4 regions of the Salmonella sp. HY31 genome follow, and region 1 is predicted to be linked to each of the others. Evidence: predicted binding sites of a transcription regulator. Region 1 holds the regulator's gene; each other region holds the start of a gene.
The links. Region 1 encodes Fur, which represses iron uptake genes when iron is present. Its sites were predicted from a motif close to ATAATAATGAGAACNACTATCAA; they were not measured.
Positions count from the first base shown of each region.

Region 2: ACE15A_RS06265 (Nramp family divalent metal transporter) is a predicted target of Fur. The motif match lies at 2,132-2,154, and genes of this name have one in related genera.
Region 3: sufA (Fe-S cluster assembly scaffold SufA) is a predicted target of Fur. The motif match lies at 2,685-2,707, and genes of this name have one in related genera.
Region 4: sodA (superoxide dismutase [Mn]) is a predicted target of Fur. The motif match lies at 3,306-3,328, and genes of this name have one in related genera.

Region 1 is NZ_CP170479.1:3,304,222-3,310,060, forward strand. It holds gene ybfF (esterase) at 1-121, shown strand, start outside; gene ybfE (LexA regulated protein) at 255-548, shown strand; gene fldA (flavodoxin FldA) at 699-1,229, shown strand; gene fur (ferric iron uptake transcriptional regulator) at 1,511-1,963, shown strand; gene tcuR (tricarballylate utilization LysR family transcriptional regulator TcuR) at 2,080-3,006, shown strand; gene tcuA (FAD-dependent tricarballylate dehydrogenase TcuA) at 3,104-4,507, shown strand; gene tcuB (tricarballylate utilization protein TcuB) at 4,494-5,633, shown strand; gene tcuC (tricarballylate/proton symporter TcuC) at 5,684-5,839, shown strand, end outside.
Region 2 is NZ_CP170479.1:1,339,854-1,345,692, reverse strand. It holds gene mgrA (L-glyceraldehyde 3-phosphate reductase) at 1-341, shown strand, start outside; gene ypeC (DUF2502 domain-containing protein YpeC) at 455-781, shown strand; gene ACE15A_RS06265 (Nramp family divalent metal transporter) at 843-2,084, opposite strand; gene nupC (nucleoside permease NupC) at 2,427-3,629, shown strand; gene ACE15A_RS06255 (sensor domain-containing phosphodiesterase) at 3,685-5,839, opposite strand, start outside.
Region 3 is NZ_CP170479.1:2,061,263-2,067,101, forward strand. It holds gene menI (1,4-dihydroxy-2-naphthoyl-CoA hydrolase) at 1-399, shown strand, start outside; gene ACE15A_RS09700 (YdiH family protein) at 498-686, shown strand; gene ACE15A_RS09705 (L-cystine transporter) at 974-2,320, opposite strand; gene sufA (Fe-S cluster assembly scaffold SufA) at 2,747-3,115, shown strand; gene sufB (Fe-S cluster assembly protein SufB) at 3,124-4,611, shown strand; gene sufC (Fe-S cluster assembly ATPase SufC) at 4,628-5,374, shown strand; gene sufD (Fe-S cluster assembly protein SufD) at 5,349-5,839, shown strand, end outside.
Region 4 is NZ_CP170479.1:4,620,044-4,625,882, forward strand. It holds gene cpxR (envelope stress response regulator transcription factor CpxR) at 1-410, shown strand, start outside; gene cpxA (envelope stress sensor histidine kinase CpxA) at 407-1,780, shown strand; gene yiiM (6-hydroxyaminopurine reductase) at 1,872-2,543, opposite strand; gene sodA (superoxide dismutase [Mn]) at 2,613-3,233, opposite strand; gene rhaT (L-rhamnose/proton symporter RhaT) at 3,520-4,554, shown strand; gene rhaR (HTH-type transcriptional activator RhaR) at 4,551-5,399, opposite strand; gene rhaS (HTH-type transcriptional activator RhaS) at 5,553-5,839, opposite strand, start outside.

The sequences.
Region 1 (5,839 bases):
GCTGGCGCAATTCCCTTTGGCGCGCGCGCATGTGATAGCCGGCGCGGGCCACTGGGTACATGCCGAAAAACCAGAGGCGGTTCTGCGCGCCATCCGCCGTTATCTGCACGATAAGCGCTAACTGATTAAAAACTCATCGCCTGTGCGCGATTACGCGCGTGGGCGTTGGCGTCGCTTCCTCGCTGATGTATGATGGCGCGCTATCCATCCGGGCATAAGCCTGGCTGATTGTTTCCCCCGAAGTCACCAAAATCATGGCCAAAGAACAAACGGACCGTACGACATTAGATCTGTTCGCGCACGAGCGTCGCCCGGGACGACCTAAAACGAATCCGCTTTCGCGCGATGAACAGTTACGCATCAATAAGCGTAACCAGTTAAAACGCGACAAAGTTCGTGGCCTCAAGCGTGTCGAATTAAAACTCAACGCACAAGCTGTTGACGCGCTGAATGAACTGGCCGAAGCGCGCAACATTAGCCGCAGCGAGCTCATTGAAGAAATGTTAATGAAGCAGCTTATGGCGCTGCGCGGCCAGGGTTTAGTCTGAAAACAAGTTTTGTTTCATATTTCGTGTAGCAGAGCGTGCAGTCCCGCGTGATTGCTGTTTCCGCATATCTGCCTGTTCTGCTATGATTGCCCTTATCCGTGGGCAATTCGCCACCACCATTTCAATAAGTTTCAAGAGGTTATTTTACTCATGGCAATCACTGGCATCTTTTTCGGCAGCGACACCGGTAATACCGAAAATATCGCAAAAATGATTCAAAAACAGCTTGGTAAAGACGTTGCCGATGTGCATGACATTGCAAAAAGCAGTAAAGAAGACCTGGAAGGGTATGACATTCTGCTGCTGGGCATCCCAACCTGGTACTATGGCGAAGCACAATGTGACTGGGATGACTTCTTCCCGACTCTCGAAGAGATTGACTTTAACGGTAAGCTGGTGGCGCTGTTTGGCTGTGGCGATCAGGAAGACTACGCGGAATACTTCTGTGATGCGCTGGGCACTATTCGCGACATTATTGAGCCGCGCGGCGCCACGATTGTGGGTCACTGGCCAACCGCAGGCTATCATTTTGAAGCCTCTAAGGGTCTGGCTGATGACGATCATTTTGTCGGCCTGGCGATTGACGAAGACCGTCAGCCTGAACTGACCGCCGAGCGTGTTGAAAAATGGGTCAAGCAAATTTCGGCTGAATTGCACCTCGACGACATCCTCAACGCCTAATCTTATGCGGCGCAGCATTACGTCTGCGCCGCATCAATAGACAAGACCAATCAAAATAATTGCTACAAATTTGTAACTTTCACACCCATCCCTGTACAATGTCCGGGTGTAATCAGGTGGCGCCAGAATTTGCAGGCAAAACCACAGTTTTATTAACATCTGCGAGAGACTTGCGGTTTTCATTTCGGCATGGCAGTCCTATAATGATACGCATTATCTTGAGTGCAATTTCTGCCACTTCTCTAATGAAGTGAATCGTTTAGCAACAGGACAGATTCCGCATGACTGACAACAATACCGCATTAAAGAAGGCTGGCCTGAAAGTAACGCTTCCTCGTTTAAAAATTCTGGAAGTTCTTCAGGAACCAGATAACCATCACGTCAGTGCGGAAGATTTATACAAACGCCTGATCGACATGGGTGAAGAAATCGGTCTGGCAACCGTGTACCGTGTGCTGAACCAGTTTGACGATGCCGGTATCGTGACCCGCCATAATTTTGAAGGCGGTAAATCCGTTTTTGAACTGACGCAACAGCATCATCACGATCATCTTATCTGCCTTGACTGCGGAAAAGTGATTGAATTTAGTGATGATTCTATTGAAGCGCGCCAGCGTGAAATTGCGGCGAGACACGGTATTCGTTTAACTAATCACAGCCTCTATCTTTACGGCCACTGCGCTGAAGGCGACTGCCGCGAAGACGAGCACGCGCACGATGACGCGACCAAATAAGTATAAATCTTTCGAAGAGCCAACCGCCCGGTTGGCTTTTTTATATCCTCCTCTTTCCTGCTGCTTGATGTTGATTTAATGTAAAAAAACCGCTATCGCATCTCAGGAGAGCAGGAATGGAGCTTCGCCAGTTACGCTATTTCGTGCGTATTATTGAAACCGGCAGTATGGGTAGCGCCGCGCAGGATCTTGATATTGGCGTTTCAGCCTTAAGCCAGCAGATGTCCCGTCTGGAAAACGAGCTTGCCATCCGTCTGTTGCAGCGCACCTCGCGCGGCGTAACGCCGACCAACGCCGGGCTGGCCTTTTATTCACAGGCACAACTCGCCCTGCGTCATGCCGACGACGCGATTCTCGCCGCAAGAGAAGCACGTCTTTCCGGTCATGTGAGCGTAGGAATGGCCCCCAGTACCGCCTCCATACTGGGTATACCTTTTATCCATGCCATGCAGGAAAACTATGCCGATGTCCGACTGCATGTGGTGGAAAGCTTGTCCGGTAATCTTGAAAGAATGATTAATACCCGCCAGATTGATTTAGCCGTTGTCTTTCAAAAAGATAAAATCCTGCGCTGGAGCGCCAGACCGATCCTTGAAGAACAGCTTTTTCTGATTGGCTCCCATGCCCTGCTGGCGGCGCTTCCTGATAACCCGATCACGCCTGAACAACTGGCAGACATTCCGCTCATTATGCCGAGCCAGGGACACGGACTGCGCGGCAGGCTGGACGCTGTATGCCAGGAACATGCGCTTAACGTTGAGATCGTTGCGGAAATTGACGGCCTGGCGTTGTTGATGCGCGCCGTGCGCGACGGCCTTGGCGCCACGTTACAGCCCGGCGCGGCGATTTCTCATCTGGATAACGACGCGCTACGCGTGATCGGCGTCCATAATCCGATACTCAGCCGCCCCAACTTTTTAGTCAGCCTGTCGGATGATGAGCTGACGCCCGCCGGTCTTGCCGCCAGAGTGGTACTCACCAAAGTCATGCGTCAGTTAGTCGACGCCGGCGAATGGCCAGGTGCTACCCTTTACGCTTACTAAACCCCTGTTTAGCGCTACCTGATAGCGCGCCGCTTATTTATCCGTATACATTTTAATTACAAATTTAACAAATAGTTAAATGGTACGGGAGCATAAGATGGTTGATGTACTGGTGATAGGCGGAGGCAATGCCGCATTATGCGCCGCCCTGACCGCACGGGAAGCGGGCGCATCGGTTCTGCTGCTGGAGGCTGCCCCGCGGGAATGGCGCGGCGGAAACTCTCAGCATACACGAAACCTGCGTTGTATGCATGATGCGCCGCAGGATGTGCTGGTGGAACGCTATCCTGAAGAGGAGTTCTGGCAGGATCTGTGGCGCGTCACCGACGGCAACACCAACGAAGCGCTGGCGCGGTTGGTCATTCGCACCTCTTCGCAATGCCGCGACTGGATGCGCAAACATGGCGTTAACTTTCAACCGCCGCTATCGGGGGCGCTCCACGTCGCGCGCACTAATGCATTTTTTATGGGCGGTGGGAAAGCGCTCGTCAATGCCTATTACCGTAGCGCCGAACGGCTGGGCGTGCAGATTCGTTATAACACGCCGGTTCATGCGCTTGAACTTCATGACGGCGAATTCGTAGCAGCGCTGGCGGGCAACGAACGTATTACTGCCAAAGCCTGCGTACTGGCGGCTGGCGGTTTCGAATCAAATCGTGAATGGCTGCGGAAGGCCTGGGGAGAAAACGCGCGCGGCGAATGGCCCGCGGATAATTTTCTGATTCGTGGCACGCGTTTTAACCAGGGCGTATTGCTCAAATTTATGATGGATGCCGGCGCGGATATCATTGGCGATCCGTCCCAGTCGCACTGCGTAGCGATTGATGCCAGGGCGCCGCTGTACGACGGCGGTATTTGTACTCGCGTTGATTGCGTATCGCTGGGTATTGTCGTGAATCGCGACGCCGAACGTTTTTATGATGAAGGCGAAGATTTCTGGCCGAAGCGTTACGCCATTTGGGGGCGTCTGGTTGCCCAACAGCCAGGACAAATTGGCTATTCGATTATTGACAGCAAAGCCATCGGCCACTTTATGCCGCCGGTTTTTCCTGGCGCGCAGGCCAATACGCTGGCTGAATTGGCCTGCCAGTTGGGGCTGGACGCGGAAAAATTTACCCGCACCGTCACGCAGTATAACCAGGCCTGCCAACCCGGTCATTTTGATCATACCTTGCTTGATAACTGCGCCACCAAAAACCTGACGCCGGCGAAAACCCACTGGGCGCGCCCACTTGATGCACCGCCCTACTACGGTTATGCGCTGCGACCCGGAATCACTTTTACCTACCTGGGCCTGAAAGTCAATGAACGTGCCGCCGTACATTTTGCCGGTCATCCAAGCCGCAACCTGTTTGTTGCCGGCGAGATGATGGCAGGAAATGTACTGGGCAAGGGGTATACCGCAGGCGTAGGCATGTCTATCGGCACAACCTTTGGCCGCATTGCGGGGATAGAAGCCGCCCGCGCGGCGCACAAGGAGGCGCATCATGAAACAGCTTGAAAAATTAATCATTGAGACCACCGTACTTACCGGACCGGAAGCTGAGGTCGAACGCGTCATGCAAGTGTGTAACGCGTGTCGCTACTGCGAAGGATTTTGCGCGGTATTTCCGGCGATGACCCAGCGACTCGAATTCGGTAAAGCCGATGTTCATTATCTGGCGAATTTATGTCATAACTGCGGCGCCTGCCTGCACGCGTGCCAGTACGCGCCGCCCCATGAATTTGCCATTAACGTGCCGAAAGCGATGGCGCAAGTCCGCCTGGAAACATATCAACAGTATGCCCAGCCCGCCGCTTTTGGCGCGTTATACCGTCGGGCGGGGATCACCGTCGCGCTGGCGCTGATAGTCGGTCTGACGCTCTTTTTATTACTGGCGATGGCGCTGAAAGGGTCGCTAATTCATCCGCCGTTGGCCGGTGACTTCTATCAAATTTTTCCGCATAGCCTGCTGGCATGGATGTTTGGCTCAGTTTTTGTGCTGGCAATCGGTTTGCTTATGGTGGCCCTAATCCGCTTCTGGCGTGAGATCTCGCCGGGCGTACCGCGTTCGGCGGAGATTGCGGAAGCGTCGCACAATGCGTTAACGCTGAAATATCTCGATGGTGGACACGGCAAAGGCTGTAACGAAGCGGATGATGCGTTCACGCTGCTACGCCGTCGCTTTCATCACTTTACCTTTTACGGTTTTATGCTCTGTTTTGCCGCCACAGTCGTGGCGACGGGCTATCACTACGTCGCCGGTTGGGAAGCGCCCTACCCGCTCTTTAGCCTGCCGGTCATGCTTGGCACGCTGGGCGGTATCGGTCTGCTTATCGGCCCAGCGGGGCTACTATGGCTCAATCTGCGGCGGTCGCCGTTACATGGCGATGCGCGCCAGAAACCAATGGATCGCGGCTTTATTCTGCTTCTGTTCTTAACCAGTCTTACCGGGCTGGCGCTGCTGGCAGGCAGAGACACCAGCGGAATGGGCATACTGCTGGCGCTCCATTTAGGCGTGGTGATGGCACTCTTTCTCACCCTTCCCTACGGAAAATTCGCCCACGGATTTTTCCGCTGCGCGGCCTTACTCAAATGGGCAGTTGAGAGGCGACGCGGAAAACATGCGGGGGATACAGGCAACTGACCCGCAGCATCTTACCCATAAAACAATAAAGACAGTGGAGAGCAAACCCTATGGCACAACACACACCTGCAACATCGCGCGCCGGCACGTTCGGCGCAATACTGCGCGTGACAAGCGGCAATTTTCTTGAACAGTTTGATTTTTTCTTGTTCGGATTTTACGCCACCTATATCGCCAGAACGTTTTTTCCGGCGGAAAGCGAATTT
Region 2 (5,839 bases), 2.0 Mb from region 1:
CGTTCTCGCCGCTGGCGGGCGGACAGCTCACTGACCGTTATCTGAATGGCATTCCGGAAGATTCCCGCGCGGCGAGCGGAAGCCGTTTCCTTAAACCAGAACAGATTACCGCCGACAAGCTGGAAAAAGTTCGCCAGTTGAATGAACTGGCTGCGCGACGGGGCCAAAAATTGTCTCAGATGGCGCTCGCCTGGGTACTGCGTAACGATAACGTTACCTCGGTGCTGATTGGCGCCAGCAAACCGTCACAAATCGAAGATGCCGTAGGAATGCTGGCAAATCGCCGTTTTTCAGCAACGGAATGTGCAGAAATTGACGCTATCCTGAACACGCGACTTTAGCAAAAAATGCTCTCCTTCATGATTTAAGAGTTAAGGCGATGAAACAAAGCTTTACTGCTTCGTAATATTGCATTAACAGGCCGGCTACGGCTCGATCGTGAAGGAGAGAAAGTATGTTCAGGTCACTGATTCTGGCGGCAGCCTTGTTGGCTTTTACACCGCTTGCCGCGAATGCGGGCGAAATCACCCTGTTGCCCTCAATAAAATTACAAATTGGCGATCGCGATGATTACGGTAACTACTGGGACGGCGGTCGCTGGCGCGACCGGGATTACTGGCACAACCATTATGAATGGCGTAAAAATCGCTGGTGGCGCCATGACAACGGCTATCATCGCGGCTGGGATAAGCGTAAAGCGTATGAACGCGGTTATCGGGAAGGCTGGCGCGATCGCGACGATCATCGCGGGCGAGGCCGGGGTCACAAGCATCACCACTAAGCCTCCTGCTGAATGACAGCCCGATGACGCCAACGCATCGGGCCTGCTATCTTTTGATCTCCTATGACAAGCCCATCACCGTTCCAACCAGCAACCAGATATTCAGGGCGACGACCAGCACGACAATCATCCAGCCAATCTGTTTTACCCGCCGCGTATTCACCAGCTCGCCCATTAGCGTGGGGTTACTGGTGAAAATCAGTAGCGGCACCAGCGCCAGCGCAATACCAAAACTCAGCAGCACCTGGCTCATCACCAGAATTCGGGTAGGGTCAAGCCCCATCAAAATCACAATAAATGAGGGCAGCATGGTAATAAAACGCCGTACCCACAGCGGAATGTGAAAACGGACAAACCCTTGCATCACCACCTGCCCCGCCAGAGTTCCTACCACGGTGGAAGAAAGCCCTGCCGCTACCAGACTAAGACCAAACACCGTTGCCGCCACATGGCTAAGCAACGGTTCCAGCGTCAGGTATGCCTGATCGAGATCGGCGATGCCGGTGTGCCCGCTAAAATGAAACGCCGCAGCGGCGGTTGCCATCATTGCCAGATTGACAAAACCGGCAATCGTCATGGCTATAGCAACATCCCATTTCGTTGCTGAATATCGCTGTTGCCGCGTTCCGCCATGCAGATGCTGCGTTAATGAAGAGTGCAAATAAATCACGTGCGGCATAATCGTCGCGCCAAGCACGCCGGCGGCTAAGAATACGGCTTCCGAATTCGGTAGCGCCGGGATAACCATTTCTTTGCCGAGCTGCGCCATATCAGGCTGAGAGAAAAACAGCTCCACTATGTAAGCGGCGGCGACAAAAAGCAGTAAACCGCCGATGACTTTTTCAAGCGGTTTTTGACCGCGGCGCTGTAACATTAAAATCAGAAACGTCGCGATACCCGTCAATACCGCGCCCTGTAATAAAGAGACGCCCAGGATCAGCTTAAAACCAATTGCCGCGCCGATAAACTCAGCTAAATCGGTGGCCATCGCGATGATTTCCGCCTGCACCCAGTAAAACCAGACCACCGGGCGCGGATAATGGTCGCGAATTTGCTCCGCCAGATTCTTGCCCGTGGCAATCCCGAGCTTTGCCGAGAGGATTTGAATCAGCATTGCCATCAGGTTCGCCCAAACCACCACCCAGAGTAGCTGATAGCCAAAGCTGGCGCCAGCCTGAATATTGGTCGCGAAGTTACCGGGATCGATATAACCAATCGCGGCAATGAACGCAGGTCCCATTAATGCGAGCCTTAGCTTGCGCGCCGCCCGTCCGCTGCTATTCTCTACGCGATTGTCAGTCATCTTTTGCCTCAAAAACATAGCCTTTGCTATGTTTCATGCTATGTTTATTGATAATGATTATCAAGTGCATTTCAATGGGTACGGGTGATTACTTTGATAGTGTGAAACGATAGACCGATACGATGACGACCTGTATCAGAACACTTTGGCTTAACATTACAAGATTAGCACACTGATATAACTTTTCATTTTCATATTCAGCACAGTAAAAGTGTATTACAGATCACTAATTTTGAATCTCGTCACAGGTCCTTATTATAGTGTGTGTTGGATCTCGTTTTCTTTACGGCTGTTGCATAGAATGTGCACGAAAATTAAACCTGCCTCATATTTGGAGCAAATATGGACCGCGTCCTTCATTTTGTCCTGGCGCTTGCCGTTGTTGCGGTACTCGCACTGCTGGTTAGCAGCGACCGTAAAAAGATTCGCATTCGTTACGTCATTCAGTTACTCGTTATCGAAGTGTTACTGGCCTGGTTCTTCCTGAACTCTGATGTTGGCCTTGGCTTCGTAAAAGGTTTCTCCGAGATGTTTGAAAAACTGCTCGGATTTGCCAACGAAGGGACAAACTTCGTCTTCGGCAGTATGAACGATCAAGGTTTGGCGTTTTTCTTCCTGAAAGTATTGTGCCCGATCGTCTTTATTTCCGCGTTGATCGGTATTCTCCAGCATATCCGCGTTCTGCCAGTGGTCATCCGCGCTATTGGTTTCCTGTTGTCCAAAGTAAACGGTATGGGCAAACTGGAGTCTTTTAACGCCGTCAGCTCGCTGATCCTGGGCCAGTCCGAGAACTTTATCGCTTATAAAGATATCCTCAGCAAAATGTCCCGTAACCGCATGTACACCATGGCGGCGACCGCAATGTCTACCGTTTCCATGTCTATTGTGGGCGCGTACATGACGATGCTGGACCCTAAATATGTGGTCGCTGCGCTGGTTCTGAACATGTTCAGCACCTTTATCGTTCTGTCGCTGATCAACCCGTACCGCGTGGATGCCAGCGAAGAAAATATTCAGATGTCGAACCTGCATGAAGGCCAAAGTTTCTTCGAAATGCTGGGCGAGTACATTCTGGCAGGTTTTAAAGTGGCGATTATCGTCGCAGCGATGCTGATCGGCTTTATCGCGCTGATCGCGGCGCTGAACGCGCTGTTCGCAACGGTTACCGGTTGGTTCGGCTATAGCATCTCCTTCCAGGGCATTCTGGGCTACATCTTCTACCCGGTCGCGTGGGTGATGGGCGTACCTTCCAGTGAAGCGCTGCAGGTAGGAAGTATCATGGCGACCAAACTGGTTTCCAACGAATTCGTGGCGATGATGGATCTGCAAAAAATCGCCTCCACCCTCTCTCCGCGCGCTGAAGGCATTATCTCTGTCTTCCTGGTATCCTTCGCGAACTTCTCTTCCATCGGTATTATCGCGGGCGCGATTAAAGGCCTGAACGAAGAGCAAGGCAACGTGGTTTCCCGTTTTGGTCTGAAACTGGTTTACGGTTCTACGCTGGTGAGCGTACTGTCCGCCTCTATCGCGGCGCTGGTACTGTAAGCTTTAGCTTTTTAATTCAGAAACCGGGGAGCTATCCCCGGTTTTTTTATGCCGCTTATTTGCCTAACGGGCGCGGGCGGCCAATCAGATATCCCTGCAAACTGTGTACACCAAGCCGCAATAGCAGATCGCGCTGCGCAGGCGTTTCAACAAACTCAGCCACGACGCTCAACGATTTCGCTTTCGCTAAATCAGTAATTGATTTCACGATCATCGCATCCAGGGAGTCCGTCAGAATATCTTTTACGAAACAACCGTCGATTTTAATGATGTCCGCCTTGAGGCGTTTTAGCCGTTCATAGTTTGCATAACCGGTGCCGAAATCATCAATTGCGATTTTTAGGCCAAACTTACGCAGTTGGTTGATATTGTGCATACTGATTTCGGAATGAGAGAAGGCCTGTTCTTCAGTAATTTCGATGATGACCGAAGCAGGCGGGACGCCATAGCGTTTAAAGCACTGAATAATGCGCGGCGCCGTCTCTTTTTGCAGCAGCGTCAGCGGCATCAGATTAACTGAGAAACGCGCTCCCTGCTCCGCCGACGGATGCGTGGACAGCCATTGCAGAAGCGCTTCCATCACCTGCATATCAAACCGCACGCTCAGGTTAAACTGGGCGATAAGCGGAATAAACTGATTCGGCATCATGATACCGTCGTCGCATCTGAGCCGCGTCAGAATCTCGTCATACCCTTTTCCCTGCGCGTCGCGGATAGGCTGAGCATACAAAACAAGCGCGCCGCGCTCCAGCGCCTGACGGATTTTCTGCAACCGCAGCACCCGTTCCGTCGTCTGACCGGAAGCGGCTTCAATACTATGGGTCAGTGCAAGCACCCGACGATGCGAACAGGATTGCTCCGCCAGCCAGCTTAGCTGTCCTAACAACGGTTGTAAGGTTTCCTGGCGACCATCGAATGTTCCCCACGATGCGCCGTATTCCATTTCCAGGCCGGTATTGTTCCAGTAAATTTTGCGATTATTAAGCACATTGAGCATATATTGCAGGCGGGCTTCAGTTTCCGGTCCCGTCAGTACCAGCAATAACTCACTGCCCGGCAGATGGAAAATTTTCTCCTTTTCCAGCAGCAGCGGCTGCAACGCGCGAAACACCTCGCGTTCGCAATGAACGCGCATCAGCATACCGTAATGGCGGCTCAGAAATTCCAGGTTTTCCATGCGTAAATAACACACGCTTTGCCCGGCATCCTGTAAAAGAAACTGCTCCAGCGCACGCAGGTTCGGCAGTTGCGTCAACGGATCGGTCAATGCCTGCGAGTGCCATTGTCGATTCAACCATTCGCTGCGCTGGTTAATCCGCTCCATGTATAACAAACAAATACTAAAAGAAATGAGAACCGAAAGAATAAATGCCAGCGAATATTCTGATCCTACGCCCTGCAGAAAATTGCGGTTGTAGCTAAGCAGGAATAGCGCAGTGATAGCCCAGCTAAAATTCAATAGCGCATAACTGATTTTCCCCACGCCGAGGGTAAATCCAATGAACAGGACTGGCACCAGATAGCCAGCAATATACTTTGTCTCGAAAGGCGTACACAGCACCGCTAATAGCGTCGCCAGAGTTGCAAACCAGAGAAGCGTAAACAAGCGTTTTTCTTTGGCGAGATAAGGAGCGACATCCCTCCGCCAGAAAATACGAATATAGTGCGGACTGACTATCATCCGCAGCGGATAATAGAAAAAGAGGGTAAAAATAAGCGCGGCAGAAATCAGACTCAATAAATCGACAATCGAGAAAATAGCGGTGCCGATGCCAAAGAAGGTAGATATGGTCACCGGGAAAGCCAGGTAGTGCCCCGCCAGATACATACTGATTTTTATGCCGAGCGGCGTCATTAGCCCTAACCAGAAAATGCGTAGCCAGATGCCTTTGTGGGGTATTCCGTAGCGCCAGCGTGCGCCCAACTGCCAGCGTACGATAGCGCAAAACAGCAACACGGGAAACGTTTGGCAAAATAGCAGCACCAGCGCCTGTGGCAGAGGTAAATGAAAATTCCATTCATTGGTCAACATCATTCCGCCTACTATCGGCGCGACGCCGCGGCGGCCAAATAAGAACAGAACGGCAAACATGACGCAGAGCGGTAGCCAGGCCAGAAAAATATAGTTGGAATCAATTATGGCGCGGGGAGAAATGAGACGGGATACCAGAATAGCCGGAACGGTCAGGCAGAGAGCCAGTAAAAATATT
Region 3 (5,839 bases), 1.2 Mb from region 1:
CGAGAAGTGACCCTCGATGCGCTAAATGCGATGGGGGAAGGGAATATGGTTGGCCTGCTTGATATCCACTTTGAGCATATTGGGGATGATACGCTGGAAGCGACAATGCCCGTCGATCATCGCACCAAACAACCGTTCGGCTTGCTGCATGGCGGAGCGTCTGTGGTACTGGCGGAAAGTATCGGTTCGGTCGCAGGCTATCTGTGTACGCAGGGGGAGCAAAAGGTGGTGGGTCTGGAGGTGAATGCCAACCATGTACGGTCGACACGTCAGGGGCGCGTGCGGGGCGTCTGTAAAGCGTTGCATATCGGGGCTCGCCATCAGGTCTGGCAGATAGACATCTTTGATGAACAGGGACGTCTGTGCTGTTCTTCGCGTCTTACTACAGCGATTGTGTGACGTTGTCACCGTAAAAGTGTGATGCATATTGCTTTTGGTCAAAATGTGCGCAGAAAAAGGTGATATACTGTGCACGTTTACACATAAGCGAGGATGATATGTCTACTGATTTAGACCCAACCCAACTGGCGATTGAATTCTTACGCCGTGATAAAACCGAACTTTCTCCCGCGCAGTATCTGAAACGTTTAAAACAGCTGGAGTTAGAGTTTGCCGATCTCCTCACCCTCTCTGCAACCGAACTGAAAGAAGAGATCTATTTCGCCTGGCGGTTGGGCGTGCATTAATAAAGTCTGTGTAGGCCGGATAAGGCGTTCGCCGCCATCCGGCTATGTTGCCAGGCAATCTCACCAGACAATTTCATCTGGTAATATGCAATCCCCTTGATTTTGTTTAAAAAAACACAGATCGCCATTTGTGCTAAAAAGGCGTGCTCTCTTTATGAGATTATTCTTATGCCCCTTCAAGAGCTAAGCCATTAAGAGTGCCGGAGATAAGCGCCGGATGGGGCCGGAACCCTTAAGCCTGTATTGAACAGACTTAAGGGTTTTTCTTTTCCCGGGCGCGCAAAAAACTAAGGTCTATCAATAACCGCTGGCATGTCGTCAGCCGTGTTATTGTTCAAAATACGGTTAGCCAGCACACCTGACATCATCGATCCGTTAACGTTCAGTGCCGTGCGGGCCATATCAACGATAGGTTCGATGGCAATAAAAATACCGACCAGCGCAACGGGAAAATTCAACGTCGACAGGACAATCAGCGCCGCGAACGTACCGCCGCCGCCGACGCCGGCTACGCCAATGGACCCCAGCGCAATAGCGGGCAACATCGCGACCAGAAAATGCAGCGAGAGCGGATCAATGCCGATGGTGGGCGCAATCATCGCCACCATAATAGCCGGATAAATCCCGGCACAGCCATTTTGTCCCATACTGGAGCCAAACGAAGCGGAAATATTGGCAATGGTGCTTTGTACGCCAAATTTTTCCTGAGCGGAAATGGCCAGCGGAATAGAGGCTGCGCTGCTGCGGGAAACAAACGCAAAGGTTAAGACAGGCCAGACCATTCTGAAATAACGTGCTGGATTATTACCGCTGAGGACCAGCAAAATGGCGTGCACGATAAACATCATTAAAATCGCAATATAACAGGCGCCGATAAAACCAAGTAAGCTGGCGAATTGTTCAAGGCGGTATGATGAAAATACGGTAGTCATTAATGCCATGACGCCATAGGGCGTTAATGCAATAACGATACGTACCATCTTCATCACCCAGATCTGAATAGCGTTAATGCCTGCGCTTAATTTCTGACCTTCTTGCGGCGCCTCTTTTTTGACTTTTAACAGGGCGATCCCCGCTATTAGCGTGAAGATAACGATTCCGATAACGGAAACACTTCTGGCCCCCGTAAGATCAAGAAAAATATTCGTCGGGATCAGCGATGTTATCAACTGGGGAATCGACACGGCGGCAGTTTTGTTGACTTCTTCGGTGGTCAATGTTGACGGCATGTGCACAAAAGCGCTGGCGTCAAGTCCCAGTATATGAGCGGTCAGTAATCCGATAAAACCGGCAATCATCACCAGGCATAACATGCACCCGACGATCGTCAGCGACATTTTTCCGATGCCGGCGCTATTTTCCAGTTTATTGATGGCAGAAATAATAGAAATAAAAATTAGCGGTATAGCGACCAGTTTTAACAGGTTGACGTAACCATTGCCGACGATGCTGTACCATTCGATAATAGTTTTAGTGTGATTTGCTGAAATAAAATGCAGGGATAAACCAATAACAGCCCCTAAAAAGATAGCGATAAAAACGCTTTTCGACAGGGAGTCGCTTTTTTGATTAATTCTGAAGATGACCCACGAGAAAACCAAAAAAAGTGCGATATACGCGAGCGTGACAACCATATTTTAAGCCTCTTGCCTCATTCAGCACCTGAAATGCCGGAAAGAGTTAACATAAACCTATAGCCCAAACTGAGTTATAGAACCGTTGCGGATTATAAAGAGTGGAACGCCAGGTATCCATACAAAAAATGGGGTTCTGACCTCGCAGCCCAACAACGTCGACAGCCTATTAATTAAATAGTCATTTTCTATACATCTTTTCGTTTTTGACCTGTCAGAACGGTCAATATCTTTTAACTCATTAAATATCAACATATTAAATGAATTTTTGTCTGTCTTATGGCCTGGCGGACAGGGTCTATGCTTAATAAAAGGCGCTCAATCTGACCGTTTGTCGGAAAGCCCCTGTGGTTAAGGGGTTGAAGTGATAATCATTATCACTAACATGCTGTTATATCCTGGTGATTAAGAACGCGAGGTAACCCTATGGAATTGCATTCAGGAACGTTTAACCCGGAGGACTTCCCCTGGCAAGGGCTGACGTTAACGCCAGCGGCGGCGACGCACATACGTGAACTGGCGGCAAAGCAGCCGGGCATGTTGGGCGTGCGGTTAAGCGTAAAACAGACGGGATGTGCCGGATTCGGCTATGTTCTGGATACCGTTCGGGAACCGGATAAAGACGATCTGGTTTTTGAAGTCGAAGGTGCAAAGCTCTTCGCGCCGTTACAGGCGATGCCTTTTATTGACGGAACAGAAGTGGATTACGTACAGGAAGGGCTGAACCAGTTATTTAAATTTCATAACCCCAAAGCCCAGAATGAATGCGGCTGCGGCGAAAGTTTTGGGGTATAGGCGGTACTATGTCTCGTAATACTGAAGCAACGGAAGAGGTCGGCATCTGGACAGGCGGACGCCTTAATTACAAAGAAGGATTTTTCACGCAATTACCCACTGATGAACTGGCAAAAGGCATCAGCGAAGAGGTGGTGCGTGCGATTTCCGCAAAGCGTAACGAACCTGAGTGGATGCTGGAATTTCGTCTCAATGCCTATAGAGCCTGGCTGGAAATGGATGAACCGCACTGGCTGAAGGCGCACTACGATAAACTGAACTATCAGGACTACAGCTATTACTCTGCGCCATCATGCGGAAACTGCGACGATAGCTGCGTTTCCCAGCCGGGAGCCGTACAGCAAACAGGCGCGAATACTTTTCTGAGTAAAGAGGTTGAAGACGCCTTCGAGCAGCTTGGCGTTCCCGTTCGCGAAGGGAAAGAGGTCGCCGTAGATGCGATTTTTGACTCTGTCTCCGTGGCGACCACATACCGTGAAAAACTGGCGGAGCAGGGCATTATTTTCTGTTCTTTTGGTGAAGCGATACACGATCACCCTGACCTGGTCAGGAAATATCTTGGCACCGTCGTTCCGGGGAACGATAACTTTTTTGCCGCGCTGAATGCGGCGGTCGCTTCCGATGGGACGTTTATCTATGTTCCCAAAGGCGTGCGTTGCCCAATGGAGCTATCCACTTATTTTCGCATTAACGCCGAGAAAACCGGTCAGTTTGAGCGCACGATTCTGGTGGCAGATGAAGGCAGCTATGTGAGTTATATCGAAGGATGCTCCGCGCCCGTACGCGACAGTTATCAACTCCACGCCGCGGTAGTGGAAGTCATCATCCATAAAGACGCTGAAGTAAAATACTCCACCGTACAAAACTGGTTCCCGGGCGACAACAACACGGGCGGCATTCTGAACTTTGTGACCAAGCGTGCGTTGTGCGAAGGGGAAAACAGCAAGATGTCCTGGACTCAGTCGGAAACCGGTTCGGCGATTACCTGGAAATACCCGAGCTGTATTCTGCGCGGTGATAATTCTATCGGCGAGTTCTATTCCGTGGCGCTGACCAGCGGACATCAGCAGGCTGACACCGGCACCAAAATGATCCATATCGGTAAAAACACGCGCTCGACCATTATCTCAAAAGGCATTTCCGCCGGGCACAGCCAGAACAGCTACCGTGGGCTGGTAAAAATTATGCCGACGGCGACCAACGCCCGAAATTTCACACAATGCGACTCCATGTTGATTGGCGCGGACTGCGGCGCGCATACGTTCCCGTATGTTGAATGCCGTAATAACAGCGCGCAGCTAGAGCACGAGGCGACAACATCACGCATCGGTGAAGATCAGCTTTTCTATTGCCTGCAACGCGGCATCAGCGAAGAAGACGCTATTTCGATGATCGTCAACGGTTTCTGTAAAGACGTTTTCTCGGAACTGCCGCTGGAGTTTGCCGTTGAAGCGCAAAAACTGCTGGCGATTAGTCTTGAGCACAGCGTCGGTTAATGATTAAGGAAAACCCATGTTAAGCATCAAAGAGTTACAGGTCAGTGTGGAAGAAAAAGCAATTTTGCGTGGCCTGAATCTGGAGATTCGCCCCGGCGAAGTTCACGCCATTATGGGGCCGAACGGTTCCGGAAAAAGCACGCTCTCCGCTACTCTGGCGGGACGTGAAGATTATGAGGTCACTGGCGGCTCGGTTACGTTCAAAGGTAAAGATCTGCTTGAACTGTCGCCGGAAGAACGGGCGGGCGAAGGGATTTTTATGGCCTTCCAGTACCCGGTAGAAATCCCCGGCGTCAGTAACCAGTTTTTCCTGCAAACCGCGCTGAATGCCGTGCGCGTCTACCGAGGGCAGGCGTCGTTGGATCGCTTTGATTTTCAGGATCTGATGGAAGAAAAGATCGCATTGCTGAAAATGCCGGAAGATTTACTGACCCGTTCGGTAAACGTCGGTTTTTCCGGCGGGGAGAAAAAGCGCAATGATATTTTGCAAATGGCGGTGCTGGAGCCGGAACTGTGCATCCTTGATGAGTCTGACTCCGGACTGGACATCGATGCGTTGAAAATTGTGGCGGAAGGCGTCAACGCGCTACGCGACGATAAACGCGCTTTTATTATCGTGACCCACTATCAGCGCATACTGGACTACATCAAGCCCGATTACGTCCATGTCCTCTATCAGGGGCGAATTGTCCGATCCGGCGATTTTACTCTGGTCAAACAACTGGAGGAGCAGGGTTATGGCTGGCTTACCGAACAGCAGTAAAGCGCTACAACAATGGCAGCATCTCTTTGAAGAGAAAGGAGAAAGTCGAACTGAGCAGGCAAGACAACATTTACAACAGATGTTGCGTCTGGGATTGCCAACGCGTAAACATGAAGACTGGAAATACACACCGCTGGAGGGCTTAACTCATAGCCAGTTTATCCAGCAGTTTGCGACTATCAGCGCCGTACAGCGTGATGCGTTGGCGTTGCAAATCGATGCCGTGCGGCTGGTGTTTGTCGACGGGCGGTTTATGCCAGAGCTCAGTGATAGCACGCAAAACAGCGGATTTGACGTTAGCGTCATGGATGAGCGCCAGACGCTTGCCGCGCCGGTACAGCCCGAGGTTTTTCTGCATCTGACGGAAAGCCTGGCGCAATGTGTTACGTATATACAGGTACGGCAAAATCAGCGTCCGACCAGACCGCTACTGTTAATGCATATCACCCAGGGCGTGGCTGGCGA
Region 4 (5,839 bases), 1.3 Mb from region 1:
ATTTACCTAAGCCGTTTAACGACCGCGAACTGGTAGCGCGCATCAGGGCTATTTTGCGCCGCTCCCACTGGAGCGAACAGCAGCAGAGCAGCGACAATGGCTCGCCGACGCTGGAAGTCGATGCGCTAAGCCTTAATCCTGGCCGTCAGGAAGCCAGTTTCGATGGCCAAACGCTGGAACTGACCGGTACGGAATTCACCCTGCTCTATTTGCTGGCGCAACACCTCGGCCAGGTGGTTTCCCGTGAACATTTAAGTCAGGAAGTGCTGGGTAAGCGCCTGACACCGTTCGATCGTGCCATTGATATGCATATTTCTAACCTGCGCCGCAAACTGCCGGAACGCAAAGACGGTCATCCGTGGTTTAAAACATTGCGTGGTCGCGGCTATCTGATGGTTTCCGCTTCATGATAGGAAGTTTAACCGCGCGCATCTTCGCCATCTTCTGGTTGACGCTGGCGCTGGTGCTAATGCTGGTACTGATGTTGCCCAAGCTCGATTCACGCCAGATGACCGAGCTGATGGACAGCGAACAGCGCCAGGGATTGATGATAGAGCAACATGTAGAAGCTGAACTTGCGAACGATCCGCCCAACGACCTGATGTGGTGGCGTCGCCTGTTCCGCGCGATCGACAAGTGGGCACCGCCTGGACAGCGGTTATTACTGGTGACCTCTGAAGGACGCGTGATCGGCGCTGAACGCAGCGAAATGCAGATCATTCGTAACTTCATTGGTCAGGCGGATAACGCCGATCATCCGCAGAAGAAAAAATATGGCCGCGTAGAGATGGTCGGGCCATTCTCCGTTCGCGATGGAGAAGACAATTACCAGCTTTACCTGATTCGACCGGCCAGCAGTTCACAATCCGATTTTATTAATCTGCTGTTTGACCGCCCGCTCCTGTTGCTGATTGTCACGATGCTGGTCAGTTCGCCGCTCTTGCTATGGCTGGCGTGGAGTCTGGCAAAACCGGCGCGTAAGTTGAAAAACGCGGCTGATGAAGTGGCGCAAGGCAACCTGCGTCAGCACCCGGAGCTGGAGGCTGGTCCGCAGGAGTTCCTCGCCGCTGGCGCCAGTTTTAACCAGATGGTGACGGCGCTGGAACGGATGATGACCTCGCAGCAGCGTTTGCTGTCAGACATCTCCCACGAGCTGCGAACGCCCCTTACGCGCCTGCAACTGGGTACCGCGCTGCTGCGTCGTCGTAGCGGCGAAAGCAAAGAGCTGGAGCGTATTGAGACCGAAGCGCAACGTCTGGACAGCATGATCAACGACCTGCTGGTGATGTCGCGTAACCAACAGAAAAACGCGCTGGTCAGTGAAACGATGAAAGCTAATCAGCTATGGGGCGAAGTGCTGGATAACGCTGCCTTTGAAGCCGAACAGATGGGCAAGTCGTTAACGGTAAATTATCCGCCGGGGCCGTGGCCGCTCTATGGTAACCCGAACGCGCTGGAAAGCGCGCTGGAAAATATTGTCCGTAATGCGCTGCGCTATTCACACACGAAGATTGAAGTCGGCTTCTCGGTGGATAAAGACGGTATTACGATCACGGTCGATGACGACGGACCGGGCGTCAGCCCTGAAGACAGAGAGCAGATCTTCCGTCCCTTCTATCGCACCGATGAGGCGCGCGACCGTGAATCCGGCGGTACCGGCCTGGGTCTGGCGATTGTCGAAACCGCCATTCAACAGCATCGCGGCTGGGTGAAAGCGGATGACAGCCCGCTGGGGGGATTGCGGTTAGTGATCTGGCTGCCGCTATATAAACGTTCGTAATTAACGCTGTGGCGCCGGATGGCGGCGTAAGCGCCTTATCCGGCCTACGGAACTCGTAGGCCCGGTAAGCGCAACGCCACCGGGCATCACATCAGCCCTGCAAACGTCGTGACTGATTTTCAATCTTGCCGCTCAGGCGACGCTTTTGCATGGTTCGGGTCCAGCTTTTCGATAATCCCGCCGCCGACAGCAACCGGTGATACTGCTCATCGTCAAACGGCATATGCCAGGCAATGGCGATCGCCTCCTGCACGCTGACATCGCTCACGCGGGAAACCAGCGCCAGCGGCGCATCTGTCGCTACCTTGCCTGGCGCTATCACGCTGTAGAGCCAGCCGGTTTTACCCACGTTTTGCATCTGGCTTGCCATGTCGCTAATCGCAAAATGGTAATTGAGCTTAAAGCACGGCGAACGCGGCTGCGTTACCTGAATGAGCGCCTCTCCCCAGCGAAAAATGTCGCCGATATAAACATTTTGCTCGGTCAGACCGTCGGTGGAAAGGTTCTCGCCAAACGCCGGGGCGACAAACCGTTCCGCCAGTTCCGGAAACTCCTGCGCCCAGTAACGATAATGCTCGCGCGGATAGTGGCACAGCGCGCGGTCGGGACCGCCGTGAATTTTTTTCTCCGCCTGCTCATCACCTTCCAGACCCAGCTCCGTCAGCATGAGTTCGCCATCGACCTGCACTTTCGCGATAGCGCTGGGGCGGCTTCCCGCGTAATCCTGAATTTTGCCTGTGAATACCTCAACCGGATAATGCATCGCGACTCCTTATGCAGATACAAAAAAAGCGAGTCATCAGACTCGCTTCTCACGGGCTTCAATGCAACTTTATTTTTTCGCAGCGAAGCGTGCAGCCGCTTCATCCCAGTTCACTACGTTCCAGAACTCTTTGATATAGTCCGGACGACGGTTCTGGAATTTCAGATAGTAAGCGTGTTCCCAGACGTCCAGACCCAGGATCGGGAAACCGGATGCGCCGGAAATGGCTTCGCCCATCAGCGGAGAGTCCTGGTTAGCGGTAGAAACAACAGCCAGTTTATCGCCTTTCAGCACCAGCCACGCCCAGCCAGAACCAAAACGGCTGGCGGCCGCTTTTTCAAACTCTTCTTTGAATTTCTCAACAGATCCGAAATCACGCTCGATCGCCGCTTTCAGATCGCCCTGCAGAGTGGTGCCTTTTTTCAGCCCCTTCCAGAACAGGCTGTGGTTAGCGTGACCGCCCGCGTTGTTGCGCAGTACGGTTTTTTTGTCCGCGGGTAGTTGATCCAGTTTGGTGATCAGCTCTTCAGCAGACAAGTTAGCGAATTCCGGCAGACTTTCCAGCGCCGCATTGGCGTTATTCACATAAGTCTGGTGGTGTTTGGTGTGGTGAATCTCCATCGTCTGCTTATCGAAATGCGGTTCCAGTGCATCATAAGCGTACGGCAGGGATGGCAGTGTATAACTCATATTCCTCTCCAGTATTGTCGAGCGGCCGGGTGTTAACGCCGCGTAAGCAGTTGGTTCATTATAGTTAATTAAATGATATTGAAAATGATTATCAATGCCGTACTTTTCGTAAGGATATAATTTTTCATAACATTGCCTAAGATGTGAGCCAAATCACCCACTTATCCTGATGATTGCCAGGAAGATCGGAACGACGGCAACTGGCGAAAGGTTAATCATCTGCGCACTTTTTACACTCGTCTCATCGCAGCAGTAACAAGACGATAAAAACGACGAGGATTAAGTGATGAGTAACGCGATTACGATGGGTATTTTCTGGCATTTGATAGGTGCGGCCAGTGCAGCCTGCTTCTATGCCCCGTTCAAGCAAGTGAAACAGTGGTCATGGGAAACCATGTGGTCAGTGGGCGGCATTGTCTCCTGGCTTATTCTGCCGTGGACAATTAGCGCCCTCTTACTGCCCGATTTCTGGGCCTATTATGGACAATTTAACCTCTCCACCCTTTTACCGGTTTTTCTGTTCGGCGCCATGTGGGGCATCGGCAATATTAACTACGGTCTGACCATGCGTTATCTCGGGATGTCGATGGGTATCGGCATCGCTATCGGCATTACGCTTATCGTCGGCACGCTGATGACGCCTGTCATCAACGGTAACGTCGAGGTGTTAATCCATACCGAAGGGGGACGCATGACGCTACTTGGCGTTTTTGTCGCGCTGATCGGCGTCGGAATTGTGACGCGCGCCGGACAGTTAAAAGAACGCAAAATGGGCATTAAAGCAGAGGAGTTCAATCTGAAGAAAGGGCTTCTGCTGGCAGTAATGTGCGGTATTTTCTCGGCGGGGATGTCCTTTGCCATGAACGCGGCTAAACCGATGCATGAGGCCGCTGCCGCGCTTGGCGTTGACCCGCTCTATGCCGCGCTGCCGAGTTACGTAGTGATTATGGGCGGCGGCGCGCTGGTTAACCTCGGTTTCTGTTTTATCCGCCTGGCAAAAGTACAAAATCTGTCGATAAAAGCCGACTTCTCGCTGGCAAGGCCGTTGATTATCAGCAATATTCTGCTGTCCGCGCTTGGCGGTCTGATGTGGTATTTACAGTTCTTTTTCTATGCCTGGGGTCACGCGCGCATTCCGGCGCAATATGACTACATGAGCTGGATGCTGCACATGAGCTTCTATGTGCTGTGCGGGGGGCTGGTCGGTCTGGTGCTAAAAGAGTGGAAAAATGCTGGTCGCCGTCCCGTTGGCGTCTTAAGCCTCGGCTGCGTGGTAATTATTATCGCGGCGAATATTGTCGGTTTAGGCATGGCCAGCTAATCGCTTTGATTACTGAGATGACGCCACTGGCTCGGCGTCATCCCGGTTTCCCGCGTGAACACCACTGAAAAATAGTTACTATCTTCAAAACCGCACTGCATCGAAATCTCGCTAACCATCAGCGGGCTATGCTGAAGCAGATACTGCGCGTGGCAGATACGGATCTGGCGTAAGTATTGGTTAATCGTCATCCCGGTTTGGGCGCGAAACTGCTGCCGCAGCACCCGTTCGCTGCATTGTTCCTGCTGGCAAAACGCATCCAACGCAAAGGGACGCTCAAGGCTATTAGCCAAAGCGGTAATTAATTTATCCAACAGGGTTTCTCTGGAGGTTGCCGGAAGATCGTCGGTCGCGTAGCGATGCCGTTTTAACGTCATCACCAGTTGACCAAACAGCAATTCCGCCATCTCATTCGCCAGCGGATCGCGTCCATTATTCTCATGTTCAAGCTGGTTAATGACCTGCCGCGCCTGATTCATTCCCATACTGCCCAGCCGCCAGTGAGGATGCCACTGCGCTCCCTGAAAGCCGGGAATCATCGCCTGCCAGTTTACATTGAGTTTCAAACGCTCCGGGCAGTAAATGATATTTTGCAGCACCAGATCGTTAACGGAGGTATAGGAGTGTTTGTCTTCAGCACGAATGTAAAACAGATCGCCGCGGGTAATTCTATATGGACGGTCATTAAGAACGTGTAGGCCGTTGCCCCGCCAGACCATCACCAGTTCACAAAACTCATGCGTATGTTCCGCAAAAACATCCTGTGGATAGCGATCGGCAACCGTAACGGCCTGCTGCTCATCAGTAAAAAAATCTTTTTTCAAAAGGATTAACTGATTTGCCACCGCAGCACCTCACGTTGAATGCTTGCCGGTTGGCGCTACGCTTATCCTGTCTACCGCTCGCCGCCGTAGGCCAGGTAAGGCGCAGCCGCCATCCGGCATTAAAGGGTATAATTATCAGCACATTGGCGACGAAAAACGTTGATAGCGTTTGCGTTACTGGAGTATCGCATCGCGTCCCTGACGGATATCCCGCGGCGACCAGTTAAATTCGCGGCGAAACAGAGTCGAAAAGTGGTTACTGTCGCCAAAACCGCAGCGATACGCGATTTCTGTCACGCTATGATCGCTATGGCGCAATAAATGCCGGGCTTTGATCAAACGCAGGCGATTAAGGTAACGTTGCGGCGTCAGCCCGGTATGCTGCTTAAGCTGACGATGCAGCGTACGTAGCGACAGCGAAAACTGTTCAGCTACCGCCTCCCAGCAGACCTCCTCCGCAA